One region of the Oryzomicrobium sp. genome, then DNA from elsewhere that is predicted to be linked to it. Evidence: predicted binding sites of a transcription regulator. Region 1 holds the regulator's gene; the other holds the start of a gene.

Evidence for each region. Region 1 encodes FNR, which switches genes on or off when oxygen is low (the NO sensors DNR and NnrR bind a similar motif). Its sites were predicted from a motif close to TTGANCTAGNTCAA; they were not measured.
Region 2: the regulator FNR is predicted to act here: its motif matches at 3,357-3,370, upstream of cobA (uroporphyrinogen-III C-methyltransferase).

The regions. Positions count from the first base shown of each region.
Region 1 is NZ_DAISLS010000002.1:56,365-63,349, reverse strand. Features, by position in the region: gene V7Z98_RS01795 (PHA/PHB synthase family protein) at 1-234, shown strand, start outside; gene V7Z98_RS01790 (NAD(P)H-dependent flavin oxidoreductase) at 357-1,514, shown strand; gene V7Z98_RS01785 (hemerythrin domain-containing protein) at 1,892-2,368, shown strand; gene V7Z98_RS01780 (DUF2249 domain-containing protein) at 2,433-2,672, shown strand; gene V7Z98_RS01775 (hypothetical protein) at 2,686-4,014, shown strand; gene V7Z98_RS01770 (SirB2 family protein) at 4,019-4,417, shown strand; gene V7Z98_RS01765 (hemerythrin domain-containing protein) at 4,429-4,980, shown strand; gene fnr (fumarate/nitrate reduction transcriptional regulator Fnr) at 5,025-5,768, opposite strand; gene hemN (oxygen-independent coproporphyrinogen III oxidase) at 5,869-6,985, shown strand, end outside.
Region 2 is NZ_DAISLS010000006.1:146,637-153,621, reverse strand. Features, by position in the region: gene V7Z98_RS07190 (TlpA family protein disulfide reductase) at 1-307, opposite strand, end outside; gene V7Z98_RS07185 (hypothetical protein) at 570-1,085, shown strand; gene V7Z98_RS07180 (SCO family protein) at 1,091-1,723, shown strand; gene V7Z98_RS07175 (copper chaperone PCu(A)C) at 1,764-2,225, shown strand; gene V7Z98_RS07170 (hypothetical protein) at 2,367-2,762, opposite strand; gene V7Z98_RS07165 (c-type cytochrome) at 2,879-3,241, opposite strand; gene cobA (uroporphyrinogen-III C-methyltransferase) at 3,499-4,374, shown strand; gene V7Z98_RS07155 (esterase-like activity of phytase family protein) at 4,631-6,034, shown strand; gene V7Z98_RS07150 (ethylbenzene dehydrogenase-related protein) at 6,139-6,985, opposite strand, start outside.

The sequences.
Region 1 (6,985 bases):
ATCATCAATCCCCCGGTGGATCCGCCCAAGCGGGCCTACTGGATGGCCGACGCCAGCCGCGGCGAGGGCAGCGACAGCTGGAAGGAGAGGGCGCCGCGCCATGCCGGCAGCTGGTGGCCGGCATGGATCGAATGGCTGGACGAACGGTGCGGCGAACAGGTGGCGCCGCCCAAATCCCACCGCAGCTATCCGGCCCTGGAAAAAGCCCCCGGCACTTACGTGCTGGAGCACTGAGCGCGCTGCCTGAAGGATGGCTAAATCCCTGGCGCAAAAGGAATTGCGCCAGGGTTAACCTACGTCAAAGGCGCCCCGGAGGGCTGTGCTATCGTCGCCGCCACTTCAACGGCGGTGCCCCCATGTCCTTCCAGCTTCCTTCCCTCAAGATCCGCGGCAAGTCGCTCCTCCCCATCGTCCAGGGAGGGATGGGGGTCGGGGTGTCCGCCCACCGCCTGGCCGGCGCCGTGGCCCGGGAGAACGCCGTGGGCACCATCGCCAGCGTGGATCTGCGCCGCCACCATCCGGACTTGATGGAAGAAACCGGCCGCTGCCGGGACAAGGCGCGCATCGACGCGGCCAACCTGGTGGCCCTGGACCGGGAAATCCAGGCCGCCAAGGCCATGGCCCGGGGCCTGGGGCTGGTGGCGGTCAATGTCATGCGCGCCGTGTCCGAATACGCCGCCTGCATCCGCCAGTCCTGCGAATCCGGCGCCGAGGCCATCGTCATGGGGGCTGGCCTGCCCCTGGAACTGCCCGAACTGACCCGGGACCATCCCCACGTGGCTCTGGTGCCCATCCTTTCCGACGTGCGCGGGGTGACAGTGGTGCTCAAGAAATGGATGCGCAAGAACGTCCTGCCCGACGCCATCGTGATCGAACATCCGGCCCACGCCGCCGGCCACCTGGGGGCGGCGCGCAAGGAAGATCTGGCCGATCCGCGCTTTGCCTTCGCGAACGTCATCCCCGGCGTACTGCAAGCCTACAAGGACCTGGGCATCGAATCGGAGAACATCCCGGTGATTCCCGCCGGTGGCATCAACAGCCACGAGAAGGTGCGCGAGCTGATCGGCCTGGGCGCCTCGGGTGTTCAGCTCGGCTCGGCCTTCGCCGTCACCGAGGAAGGGGACGCGGATCTGGCCTTCAAGCAGATTCTGGCCGGTGCCGCCCCCGACGATGTGGTGGAGTTCATGAGCTGCGCCGGGCTGCCCGCCCGGGCGGTGCGCACCCCCTGGCTGGAAAAGTACCTGAAGCGCGAAGACAAGCTCCAGGCCGCCGCCAGCGGCGAGCATAAGTGCACCCTGGCCTGGGATTGCCTGGTCCAGTGCGGCCTGCGCGACGGCATCGCCAAGTTCGGCCAGTTCTGCATCGACAGCCAGCTGGCTGCCGCCTTGCGCGGCGACGTGCAGAAGGGCCTCTTCTTCCGCGGGGCGGACAGCCTGCCCTTCGGCGACAAGATCCGGCCGGTGAAGGAACTGATCCACTACCTGATGACAGGCCAGCGCCCGGTGCTGGCCTGAGCCATCCCAGGCCAGCCGCCGTCGGTGCGGCCGGCCGGTTTTTGCCACGGTCCAGGCCGTGGCTGGCCGAGTGCCAAGCCGCTCCTTTGGGCGGCCCCGACGCCGGGGAGGGGCGCGGGGTTGCGCTGCCGAACGTGTTGAGGATCGTTCGGCCGTGCCCTGAAAGTCCGCGCCAGATGCGGACTTTCAGCCAGAGGGGCGGAAGCCCGAGGGCGGGTGCGGGGCTTCGCGGGGGAGGCGCGGAGAAGCCCGCCCCGCCTGGGGTTTGACGAGACAGGGGAGTGCGGCAGGCGCATTTTGACAGCCATCAAGGCGCCTTGCGGGGGGGCTGTCGAGAATCGGCCCACGATTTTCAGATTCCCAGACAGGGTGCCCCGATGACTGCCTCCCCGACATCCGCTTCTGCCGCGACGACCCTGTCCGGCCTGTTCTCCCAGCACCATCGCCACTGCGACGAGGCTTTCGCCGCCGCGGAAAAAGCCGTATCCGGCGGCGACTGGGCTGTGGCCGAGACCGCCTTTGATACGTTTTCCACCGACCTGCTGGCCCACTTCGCCGCCGAGGAGGAGCAGCTCTTTCCCGCCTTCGAAGCCGCCTCCGGCATGACCGGCGGGCCCACTTCGGTGATGCGCCACGAACACGTGCAGATGCGTGGCCTGCTGGCCAATGCCCGCCAGGCCCTGGCCGACCGGGATGCGGACGCCTTTCTCGGCGAGACCGACACCCTGCTGATCCTCATGGAGCAGCACAACCTCAAGGAAGAAGGCGTCCTCTACCCCATGTGCGACGCCCACTTGGCGCCCCGGGCGGCCGAACTGCTGGAGCGCTGCGCCGCCGCGCTGGGAACGATGTGACGTCAAGAACGGTCGCATAATTCACCGTTCAGTCAATTCAACGCCCCGTCCGGGGAGATTCGTCATGCCACTCAATTTCGCCAATTTCGACGGCCCCGTCATCGATGCCCGGGAGCTGGAACCCCCCGAACCTTTCGTCCGCACCATGGCGGCTCTGGATGACGTGGGGCCGGGCCAGTCCCTCTACCTGGTCCTGCCCCGGGAGCCCTTTCCCCTCTACAACGCCTTGGCGATGAACAGCTTCACCCACGACACCACCTACAGCGACGACGGCCTGGTGGTGGTGCGCATCTTCCGACCATGAAGGACTGACCCGGGTGGCCCGCTCCCCAGCCAGCGCCCTGTCCTACGACCAGGCACCGCCGCTGCACCTGCCGCTGCGCTTTTTCCTCACCGCCCCCCTGTTCGGGATTCTGGCCGGCGGGCTGCTGCTCGTTCGCGGCGGCGCGGTGTTCGCGTCGCGCTGGACTGGCGAGGCCCTGGCCGCCACCCACTGCCTGACCGCCGGGTTCATGCTCCAGATCATGCTTGGTGCCCTGGTTCAGTTCCTGCCGGTGGGCGCGGGCGTGGTCTTGCCCGGGCAGCGGTGGTTGGTGCCCCTGGTGCACGGGGCGGTCACGGCGGGCAGCTTGGCCCTGGTGATTGCCTTCCTCGGTGCGGGGCAGCCGGCCTTTCTGCTGGCCGGGGCGACCCTGGCCCTGGGCGTTGGCGCCTTTGCCCTGGCCGGGGTCATGGCCCTGCGCCGACGTTTCGCCCTGGTGGGCATCGTGGGGGCGCTGCATCTGACATTCCCGGCCCTGCTGGCTACCCTGTTGCTGGGGCTGTGGCTGGTCGGCGGCCTGGCCGGCTGGAGCAATCCGCCGGTTTTCCTGGCCACCGCCCTGCACGCGGGCTGGGGGCTGTTTGGCTGGGCCGGGGGGCTGTTGCTGGGTGTTTCCCTGGTGGTGGTGCCCATGTTCCAGCTCACCCCGGCCTATCCAGGCTGGGTCGGCCGGGGATTGGGGCCGCTCCTGACGCTCCTGCTGCTGGGCTGGAGCGTTGCCCGGCTGGGGGCCGGGGAAGGCAGCGGTGTGCAGGTGCTGCCCTGGTCGCTGCTGCTCGCGGCCGTGGCTTTCGGCTTCTGCCTGGTCACCCTGGGTTTGCAGCGCCGCAGCCGCCGTCCCTGGGGGGACCCGACCCAGCGCTTCTGGCGCCTGGGACTGGTGGGCCTGGCGGCGGCCGCGCTCCTGTGGGGAGCGGGGGAAGCGGGGCGGGGCGTTTGGGGTGTGGGGAACGGCGACCGGCTGGCCCTGTGGATCGGGGTGCTGGCCTTGTTCGGCGGGTTCATCCCGGTGATCTGCGGCATGCTCTACAAAATAATGCCGTTCCTGATCTGGCTCGACTTGCAGAACCGGGGACGGGGGCGGGTGATTCCGCCCAACATGAAGCGCCTGCTGCCAGAAGCGGGCATGATGCGCCACCTGCGCGGCCACGCGGCGGCCTTGGTGGCGTTGCTTGCCGCGCCCCTGGCGCCGGATTGGCTGGCCCCCCTGGCCGGCGCCCTGGTATTGCTCGCCTTCACCCTGCTCGCCGCCAACCTGCTGGGGGGGCTGCGCCTCTACCGGCACGAATGCCGACGCATCGCCGACTGCCTCGACCAAGGATGAGCGAATGACCACTGCCTACCTGATCCTCAAGCACCTGCACGTCACCTGCGTGGCCCTGTCCGGCCTGGGCTTCCTGCTGCGCGGCGGCCTGATGCTGGCCGATTCGCCCCGGCTCCAGGCCCGGGTGTTGCGCATCGCGCCTCACGTGATCGATACCCTGCTGCTGGTCAGCGCCCTCAGCCTGGCAGCCCTGCTGCACCAATACCCCTTCGTCCAAGGGTGGCTCACCGCCAAGGTGTTGGGGCTGCTGGCCTACATCCTGTGCGGCACCGTGGCCTTGAAGCGCGGTCGAACCAAGGGCGTGCGGATCGTCTTTCTGATCCTGGCCCTGGCCTGCTTCGCCTACATCGTTTCGGTGGCCCTGACCCGCAATCCCTGGGGCTTCTTCCTCTTCCTCGCCTGAAAGTCCGTTCCATGTCCGCATCCCTGCTCGGCCCGGCCGCCCCGTCCTTCGACGAACCCCTGGAAATGCTCGACGCCTGCCATGGCCGCATCGAAGCCCAGCTGAAGACCCTGGAACGCCTGGTGGAGCACCTGCCCCGCCATGGCGTCGATACCGCCGCCCGGCAGGCCATCGAGGGGGTGGTGCGTTACTTCACCGTGGCCGCGCCGCACCATCACGAGGACGAGGAAACGGACCTGTTCCCCGCCCTGAAGGCCGCTGTGACTGGCCAGGAGGCTGCCAGCGGCGAGGTGGAGGCCCTGGTCGGGCGCCTGCTAGAGGACCACCGGCGCATGGACGTGGCCCGGGACGCCATGCTCGATCACCTGGGCAAGCTGCTTGCCGGTGGGGCGGCGGACCTGTCGGCCGAGATGGTGGCGGGGTTGGCGGCCCTGTATCGGGAGCACATCGCGCTGGAAACGGCCGAACTGCTGCCCCTGGCCAAGCGGGTGCTGCCGGAGGAGGTGGCGCGCCGTCTGGGCGGGCACATGGCGGCACGGCGCGGGGCGCCGATGCCGTCGTGAAGCGATGAGAGGGAGAGGTCTGGCGATGTGCCCTGAAGGGGCCGTCAGACCGGGGTGTGGCTCATCAGGCGCTTCAGGCCCGGGATGTCGAGGATGCGGATGTGCTTCTGCTGCACCGCGATCAGCCCTTCTTCCTGGAATTTGGAGAAGGAGCGGGAGACGGTTTCGAGCTTGAGGCCCAGGTAGCTGCCGATCTCCTCCCGAGTCATGCGCAGGTAGAACTCGGCGGGGGAATAGCCCCGGGCGACGAAGCGCTGCGACAGGTTGAGCAGGAAGGCCGCCAGGCGTTCTTCGGCGCGCATGGTGCCGAGCAGCATCATCACGCCGTGGTCGCGCACGATCTCCCGGCTCATCACCTTGTGGAAGTGGTTTTGCAGGGTCGGCACCTGGCGCGACAGGCGCTCCAGGTAGTCGAAGGGGATCAGGCAGACCTCGCTGTCTTCCAGGGCGATGGCGTTGCAGGAGTGGTTCTCGCTGCTGATGCCGTCCAACCCGAGCAGTTCGCCGGACATCTGGAAGCCGGTGACCTGGTCGCGGCCGTCCTCCATGATCACGTCGGTCTTGAAGAAGCCGCTGCGGATGGCGTAGAGGGCTTCGAAGGGCTGGCCGGCCCGGTAGAGCAGGTCGCCGCGCTTGACGCGCTTGCGGGTGGAAACGATTTCCTCGAGCTTGGCCATTTCCTGGGAATTCAGGCCGAGCGGCAGGCACAACTCGCGCAGATTGCAGTTGGAACAGGCGGTCTTGATGACCGAAAGATTGACGGTTTTCAGAGCCCGGTTTTCGGACATAACGAGTGCGTGCCCCTAGGCAAATTGCGGTTTGATCCAGGTCAACGTGAATCTGTTCCTTACAATGAATACTTAGGAACAACCCTCATATTACCCTGCAATGGCGCTTCCGCTCTCTTCGACCCCCAACGCCTCCAACGTCGTCTTCGATCCCGAGATCATCCAACGTTTCGACATCAGCGGCCCGCGTTACACGTCCTATCCGACGGCAGACCGTTTTGTCGAAGCCTTCGATGCCGAGGCGCTCAAGGCCTGGCTCGGCAAACGCGAGATCGGCGGTGTGGGCGGGCCGTTGAGTGCGGCGGGACGTGCGTTGTCATTATACTTCCACCTCCCTTTCTGCAATACCATCTGCTACTACTGCGCCTGCAACAAGATCATCACCAAGGATCACGGGCGCAGCGCCAAGTACATCAAGTACCTGGGCAAGGAACTGGCCCTCCAGGCCGAGAGCCTGGACGGCAGCCGCGACGTGGCCCAGTTGCACTGGGGCGGCGGCACGCCCACCTTCCTCTCCCATGACGAGATGCGCCAGTTGATGGCGCTCACCCGCAAGTATTTCCACCTGCTGCCGGACGGCGAGTTCTCCATCGAGGTAGACCCGCGCAAGGTGGATACCGCCACCGTGGAAGTGCTCGGCGAATTGGGCTTCAACCGCATGAGCATCGGCGTGCAGGACTTCGACGAGCGCGTGCAGGTGGCGGTCAACCGCATCCAGTCCGAGGCCGAGACGGTCAACGTGGTCGAAGCGGCCCGGGCCAACGGCTTCCAGTCGATTTCCATGGACCTCATCTACGGCCTGCCGCACCAGACCGTGATGGGCTTCAACCGTACCCTGGAGCGGGTTCTGGCGATGAGCCCGGATCGCCTGTCGATCTACAACTACGCCCACCTGCCGCACCACTTCAAGCCGCAGCGGCGCATCCTCGAGGCCGATCTGCCCAGCGCCGACGCCAAGCTGCAGATCCTGCAACTGGCGATCAAGAAACTCACCGAGGCCGGCTACGTCTTCATCGGCATGGACCACTTCGCCAAGCCCGACGACGAGCTGGCGGTGGCCCAGCGCCAGGGACGGCTGCACCGCAACTTCCAGGGCTACTCGACCCACGCCGACTGCGACATGCTGGCCTTCGGCATCTCGTCGATCGCCAAGGTGGGGCCGACCTACAGCCAGAACGTGCGCACCTTGGACGAGTATTACGACCGTCTCGACGCCG
Region 2 (6,985 bases), on a different contig from region 1:
GGCAGGGGGCGCACCAGGTGGCCCAGAAGTTCACCAGCAGGCGCTTGCCCCGGTAGGCCGCCAGGGCGGCGGGCTTGCCGTCGAGGCCGACGACCGGGGTGCGGAACAGTTCGTCCAGGGCGCCCTTTTCCAGCTCGGCCGCCCCGGCCGGAGCGGTGCCGCCCAGGGCCAGCAGGGGCGCCCCCGCCAGGGCCGGCAAGGCGGCGAGCAGCCGGCGGCGGCGGGCCGACGGGGCGTCGAAAACGGATTCGGTGGATTCCGGCCGGCAGGCGGCGCAGGAACGGATGATCGGGGGCAGGACAAGCATGGGCGCGGACTCCGCAACACAGTGGCGTGACCGCCAAGCATACCTGCTGCGGCCGCCGGCCACGAAGGCGCTCTCTACCCGCCTGCGGCCCCCCCCAGAAAACGCTCCCCGTTTTTGATCCCGGGCAAACCGCCCCGCGCCGGGGCGGTGCGACAATCGGCCGCAGCGTATCCGGGGGAAATCGCGGCATTTGCGGATGACACCTTTCCGCCCCGCCCGTACACTCTGCCCGGCCCGTTTATCCCACACCCTGCCTTTTCTCATGCCCCGCCTGCTTCCCCGCACGTCCGGATTAATCGACCTGGTGATCTTCGCCGCCGTGGTCGCCCTGGGCGTGGCCGCCTGGCGCTTCGCCCCCCTGCTGCTCAAGCAGCCGGACGTGGCCCTGGCCGACCTGGACTGCGCCCTGGGCCGCGTCGTGTGCCGGGCCGAGCTGCCCGGCGGCGGCTCCCTGGCCCTGGAAGCCCGGGCCGACGCCGGCGGCGACCTCCAGCCGGGCCAGCCGATGCAGCTCACCGCCACCGTGCAGGGCGTGGCGGTGGAAGCGGTGACCGTGGTGTTCACCGGCGCCGAGATGGAGATGGGCTACAACCCGGCCCCCCTCGCCGCCGCCCTGGCGGAACCCGGGGGCGTCGCCGTGTTCCGCGGGCCGGCCACCATTCCGGTGTGCGTCACCGGCCCCATGACCTGGCGGGCCACCGCCAACCTGATCCTGGGCGGCCGCACCGTGGCCGTGCCCTTCCGCTTCGCCACCGGCGGCAGCCCCGCCGGCCACTGATCGCCATGAACGCCCCCGCCACGCCGCCCCGCGACCCGGCCGCCCGCCGGGTGCTGATCGCCACCCTGGTGCTGCTGGTGGCGGTGACCGCCGCCCTCGTCGCCTGGCAGCCGGGCCGCCCCGACCGGGGCACCCTGCCGGGCAGCGCCGGCCGGGACGTGTCCTTCGCCCTCCAGTCCGCCGACGGTCCGGTGCGCCTGGCCGACTTCCGCGGCCAGGTGGGGGTGGTGTACTTCGGCTACACCTTCTGCCCCGACGTCTGCCCCACCTCCCTGGCCACCCTGGGCGCCGCCCTGGGCTCCCTGTCGGCGGCGGAACTGGCCCGGGTCCAGCCCTTCTTCATCTCGGTGGACCCGGCTCGGGACACCCCGGAGCAGCTCAAGAATTACAGCCGCTTCTTCCACCCCAAGCTGCTCGGCCTGACCGGCAGCCCGGAAGCCATCGCCGACGTGGCCCGCCGCTACGGCGTCTATTACGCGGCGCAAACGCCTGCCGTAGGCGATACTGGCTACAGCGTGGACCACACCTCGGTGCTCTACCTGATCGGGCCGGACGGCAGCCTGGCCGGCCAACTACCCCACGGCACGCCGCCGGCGGAAGTGGCCGCCGCCCTGCGCCGGCTGCTCGCCGCGTCCTGAATCCAGCCCTGCCCTTTTCCATAAACGAAAGGATCGTCCCATGCGTCTGCTGTTCGCCCTGCTCGCCTCCGGCCTGACCGCCCTGGCCGCCCCCGCCTTCGCCGCCGACCTGTCGGTGAGCAACCCCACGGTGCGCGCCGTGCCGCCGACCCAGAAGGTCACCGGCGCCTTCCTCACCATCAAGAACGCCGGCAGCGCCGACCGCAAGCTGGTGGCCGCCGAAAGCCCGGTGGCCGACACCGTGGAACTGCACAACCACATCAACGACAACGGCGTGATGAAGATGCGTCCGGTCAAGGAAATCGACGTCAAGGCCGGCGGCGAGGCCGTGCTCAAGCCGGGCAGCTACCACATCATGCTGATCGGCCTGAAGCAGCCGCTGAAGGAAGGCGACCAGGTGCCCCTGACCCTCAAGTTCGACGACGGCACCGCCCTCAAGGTGGAGGCCCCGGTGCAGCGCCCCGCTCCGGCCGCCATGGACCACGGCAACATGAAGCACTGAGCCGGCCCCTGCCCCGCACCAATGCAAACGCCCCGCCTTGCGCGGGGCGTTTGCATTGGGAGACCGCCCCCCGGCCCGCAGGTGAAGGAAACGGCGAAGGCACGCCGTGCACTGCCTTGGGCGCGGATCGTAACGGGCGGATCAGAGCTGGCGCGGACGCCAGCCGGTGTGGCGCAGCCGGTGGAACTGGGCCAGCTGGTGGGTGCGCTCGAAGTACTCGGGGGCGTCCGGCACCGGCACCACCTCGCCCATGCCCACCGGCAGGAGCGACAGGTGGGCGAAGCGGGCAGCGTGGTCCACGTCGATCTCGACGCCCTCGGCCAGGCCCAGTTCGTCGCGCAGATAGTCGGCGATGGCCCGGGACAGTTCGTCGGCCATGTGCAGGAAGCCTTCCCAGGTGCGGGGCAGGATCACCGTGTCGAACACCACCGAGAGCAGGGCCCGTCCCGGGTAGGAGCGGATGGGGGTGGCGGTGATGCGGCAGCGGCAGTCGAAACGGCGCTCGACGGCGCGGCGGATGTCTTCGAGGTTGTTCATGGGCGTGCTCCAGGCGGAGATGGCTCCCGTGCAGGCAGCCGGTGCCGGGCTCTGGACTCCGGGCCGTGGGAACGGCGCAAACACGCCACCCTCGGCCGCACGCCGAAACTCAAAAACTAGCGTCCCGGATCGGGGAACCCCCGCATCAGCTGCTGCACCACCCAGGTCGCCTCCGCCTCGCTCAACATGCTGCTCCAGGGCGGCATCGGCGTCCCCTTACGTCCATAGAACACAGTGGCGGCCAAAGATTCCTCGGGTTTTCCGGCCAGGGCCTCCGGCGTCAGGGCCGGGCCCAGGCCGCCCTTGAAGGTCATACCGTGGCAGGAGCCGCAGTCCTGGCGCACCATGCGCACGATCTCGGCGCGGCGCGCCGGCGACGGCGAAGCCGTGTCGGCATCGGCGCGGGCGGCCCCCGGGGCGGCCAGGAGCGCGGCGCAGGCCAGGGTGGGGAAAAGGGTACGGAAACGGAACGGGATCATGGCAGGCAGGGGAACGAAAAAGACCGGCAGAACGAAGGCGGCGGACGACGATCGAAAGCGGAACAGGGGACCGCGGGAGATAACCCTACTCTGATCGTGGCGGCGCAGGGCCTCCTTGACCGGAATCAAGGAGGGACGGGGCGATCCGGGCAAACTCCGGTCATGACGCCTGCGTCGCAGCCGTCGGGCCGGCGAGCGCGAAATGTTGTACCCTGCCACCCCACCCACGTTCCAACGTGCCACCGAGAATTCAGCGAATGAAGCTCCTGCCCAATGATCCCATGGCCCGCCGCGGCATCGAGCCCGGTACGGTGTATCTCGTCGGGGCCGGTCCCGGCGATCCGGAGCTGCTCACCCTGCGCGCCGCCCGCCTGATCGGCGGGGCCGACGCCCTGGTCTACGACCACCTGATCGGCGAATCCATCCTCGACCTGGCGCCGGCCAACGTGCGCCGGGTGTTCGTCGGCAAGGAATCGGCCAACCATTCCCTGCCCCAGGACGACATCAACCACCTGCTGGTGAAGCTGGCCCAGGAAGGGCTGCGGGTGGTGCGGCTGAAAGGCGGCGACCCGTTCATCTTCGGCCGGGGCGGCGAGGAGATCCAGGTGCTGGCCCGCCACGGCATCCCCTTCGAGGTGGTGCCCGGCATCACCGCCGCCGCCGGCTGCGCCGCCTACGGGGGCTTTCCCCTCACCCACCGGGACCACGCCCAGACCCTGGTATTCGCCACCGGCCACCTCAAGGACAACACGGTGGACCTGGACTGGACGGCCCTGGCCCGGCCGCGCCAGACCGTGGTGTTCTACATGGGCGTGGCGGCAGCCAAGGAAATCTGCCGCCAGCTGATCGCCCACGGTCTGCCCGCCGACACCCCGGCCGCCGCCATTGAGAACGGCACCACGGTGCGCCAGCGGGTGGTGGCCGCCACCCTGGCAACCCTGCCCGAGCGCATCCGCCTCGACCGAGTCAAGCCGCCGGCCCTGCTGGTGGTGGGCGGCGTGGTGGACCTGCGCCAGTGCTGCGCCTGGTTCGCCCCCGACGCTGCGGACACTGCGGACACTGCGGACGCGGCGGACGCAGCGGACGGAGCCGCCGGCCACGTCCCGGCGCCCCGGATCGCCCAGAGCGCCTGACCGCTCCGCTGTGCCCCACCATCTGAAACGCCGCGCCAGTCGCGGCGTTTCAGCATGTGCCCTCGGGATGCGGCGTCTGTAGCCATTCTCCGCCCAGGCATCGTGAAGAAGCCCGACTGGCGCGGCTTTCCGGCCATCGTCGGACCGGGATGCCGGTACCGGACGGCCCGCTGACAGACAAACGTCATCCTGCGGCCATGGGAGCGTCATGGGGCGTTTATAGCCTTGCCGGTTTTCCACTCCCACCGGAGAACCCATGGCCCGCTCCACTGCCCGCCGCCCCGCCCGCTCCCCCCTTACCGTAGCCCTGATGGCCGCCCTGCCCCTGGCCGTCGCCCTGCCGGCCGCGGCCGAGACCGCCCCGGCCTACCCGGCGGTGCTCGAAGGCCACGCCATCCTGCCAGCCCGCAGCTTCGTCGCCCCGCCCAAGGACGCACCGGAGAGCCTGCGCACCTCGGGCAAGTACACCCGCCCGGACGGCCGCCGCGAGGACAGGCTGGGCAGCATCGCCGGCACCTCCTACCTGTCGGCCAAGGAGGCGCCGCGCCCCACCGGCATCAGCCTGCCCTTCGACGGCCAGCCGGTGCAGGGTTTTTCCGGCATCAAGGCGATGAAGGACGGCAGCTACTGGGTGCTCACCGACAACGGTTACGGCGCCCGCAACAACTCGGCCGACGCCATGCTGATGTTCCACCACGTCAAGCCGGACTGGAAGCACGGCGGGGTCAAGCGCCTCAACACCGTGTTCCTGCGCGACCCGGACAAGAAGGTGCCGTTCCTGATCGTCAACGAGGGCACCAAGTCCCGCTACCTGACCGGGGCCGATTTCGACCTGGAGTCGATGCAGTTCGTCGGCGACCACGTCTGGTTCGGCGACGAACTGGGGCCCTACCTGATCCAGGCCGACCGCCAGGGCAAGGTGCTGGGCGTGTTCGAGACCGAGGTGGACGGCAAGGCGGTGCGCTCCCCGGACCACTACGCGGTGACCACCCCGGCCACCCCCGGCGCCTTTTCCACCCCGGTGCGCCGCTCCCGGGGCTTCGAGGGCATGGCCGCGTCCAAGGACGGGCGCTTTCTCTACCCCCTGTTCGAAGGCCCCCTGTGGAACGAGGCCGAGAAGAAGTGGGAGAGCGCCAATGGCAAGGATTACCTGCGCATCCTCGAATTCGACGTGGCCCGCCGCGCCTGGACCGGCCGGTCATGGAAGTACGCCCTGGAGCAGAACGGCAACAACATCGGCGACTTCAACATGATCGATGCCGACACCGGCCTGATCATCGAGCGCGACAACGGCGAGGGCCTGCCGGAAACCGGCTGCGACGGCCAGCCCCGGGTCGATTGCCAGAACGTGCCGGCCCGCTTCAAGCGCATCTACAAGGTGAGCCTGAAGGACGCCGACGCCAACGGCTTCGTCCGGAAGATCGGCTACATCGACCTGATGGCCATCCAGGACCCGCAGGGCGTGGCCCGGGTGGGTGGCAAGGACGGCAAGTTCGCCTTTGCCTTCGTCACCGTCGAGGATGTGGACGTGGTGGACGGCGAGCGCATCGTCGTCGCCAACGACAACAACCTGCCCTACTCCGCCGGCCGCCAGCTGGGCAGGAACGATGACAACGAGTTCATCCTGCTGCGGGTGCCCGAGCTGCTCCAGGCCCGCTGATCCGGCCTGGCCCGGCGCATAAGACAAACCCCGTGGAACCCCGCGACTGGCGCGGGATTCCACGGGGCCGGGTGCAACAGCCGCAGAGGATGCGGTAGCGCGGCTTACTGCTTGGCGGCGACGATGTCGCCCTTGGTGTCGAGGCCCAGGATGTAGCCGAAGCTCACCTGGTGGAAACGCCCCACGGTGTAGTCGTCGTGGATGGCGAAACCGAAGTTGTAGGCCTTGCCCGGCACCAGGGTCACGTCGCCCTCGCCGCCCGGGGCCAGCTTGCGGGTGAAGGTCACCGTCCAGGTGTCGCCCTTCTGCTCGCCCTTGGCCTCGACCAGGCCCTTGCCGCCTTCCATGACCCGCTTGTCGGCCACGTAACCGTCGTGGCTCTTGCCTTTCGAGGTCCACTGGATCAGGTCGTAGAACTTGCCGGAAGCCAGGCTGCCATCCTTGACGTACTTGGTCTTCTTCTCGTCCTTAGCGTCGGGCATGGTGCGCGCATCGCCGTGGCAGGTAGCCCAGCAGCCGCCCTGGTCGGCCAGGTCCACCTTGTGGTCTTCGAGCATGAAGGCCAGCTTGACCGGGTTGTCCTTGTCCATCTTCTCGCCGCCGCCGGCGGGCTGCTTCCAGGTAAAGCGCAGGTAGAGGTTGGCGCCGTCGTGGGCGGCCTGCACCTGGACCGGGATCGAGCCGGCCTTGCCCTTGATCGGGCGGGGCTCGTTGCGGGCGCCGGAGGCGATCTTCTTGCCGATGTCGGCCACTTCCTCCTCGTGGCAGCCGATGCACTGCTCGCCCTTCTTGATGCCCTTGGCGCCACCGTGCTCGCTGCCCTTCATGATCCATTCGAGGGGCGAGGCGCCGGGGTAGAAGACGGTGATTTTCTTGGCCGGCACCTTGCTCCAGTCGGGAGCGGCGGCGTTGGCGTTGCCGGCGGCAAAGGCCAGGCCGAGGGCGGCGGCC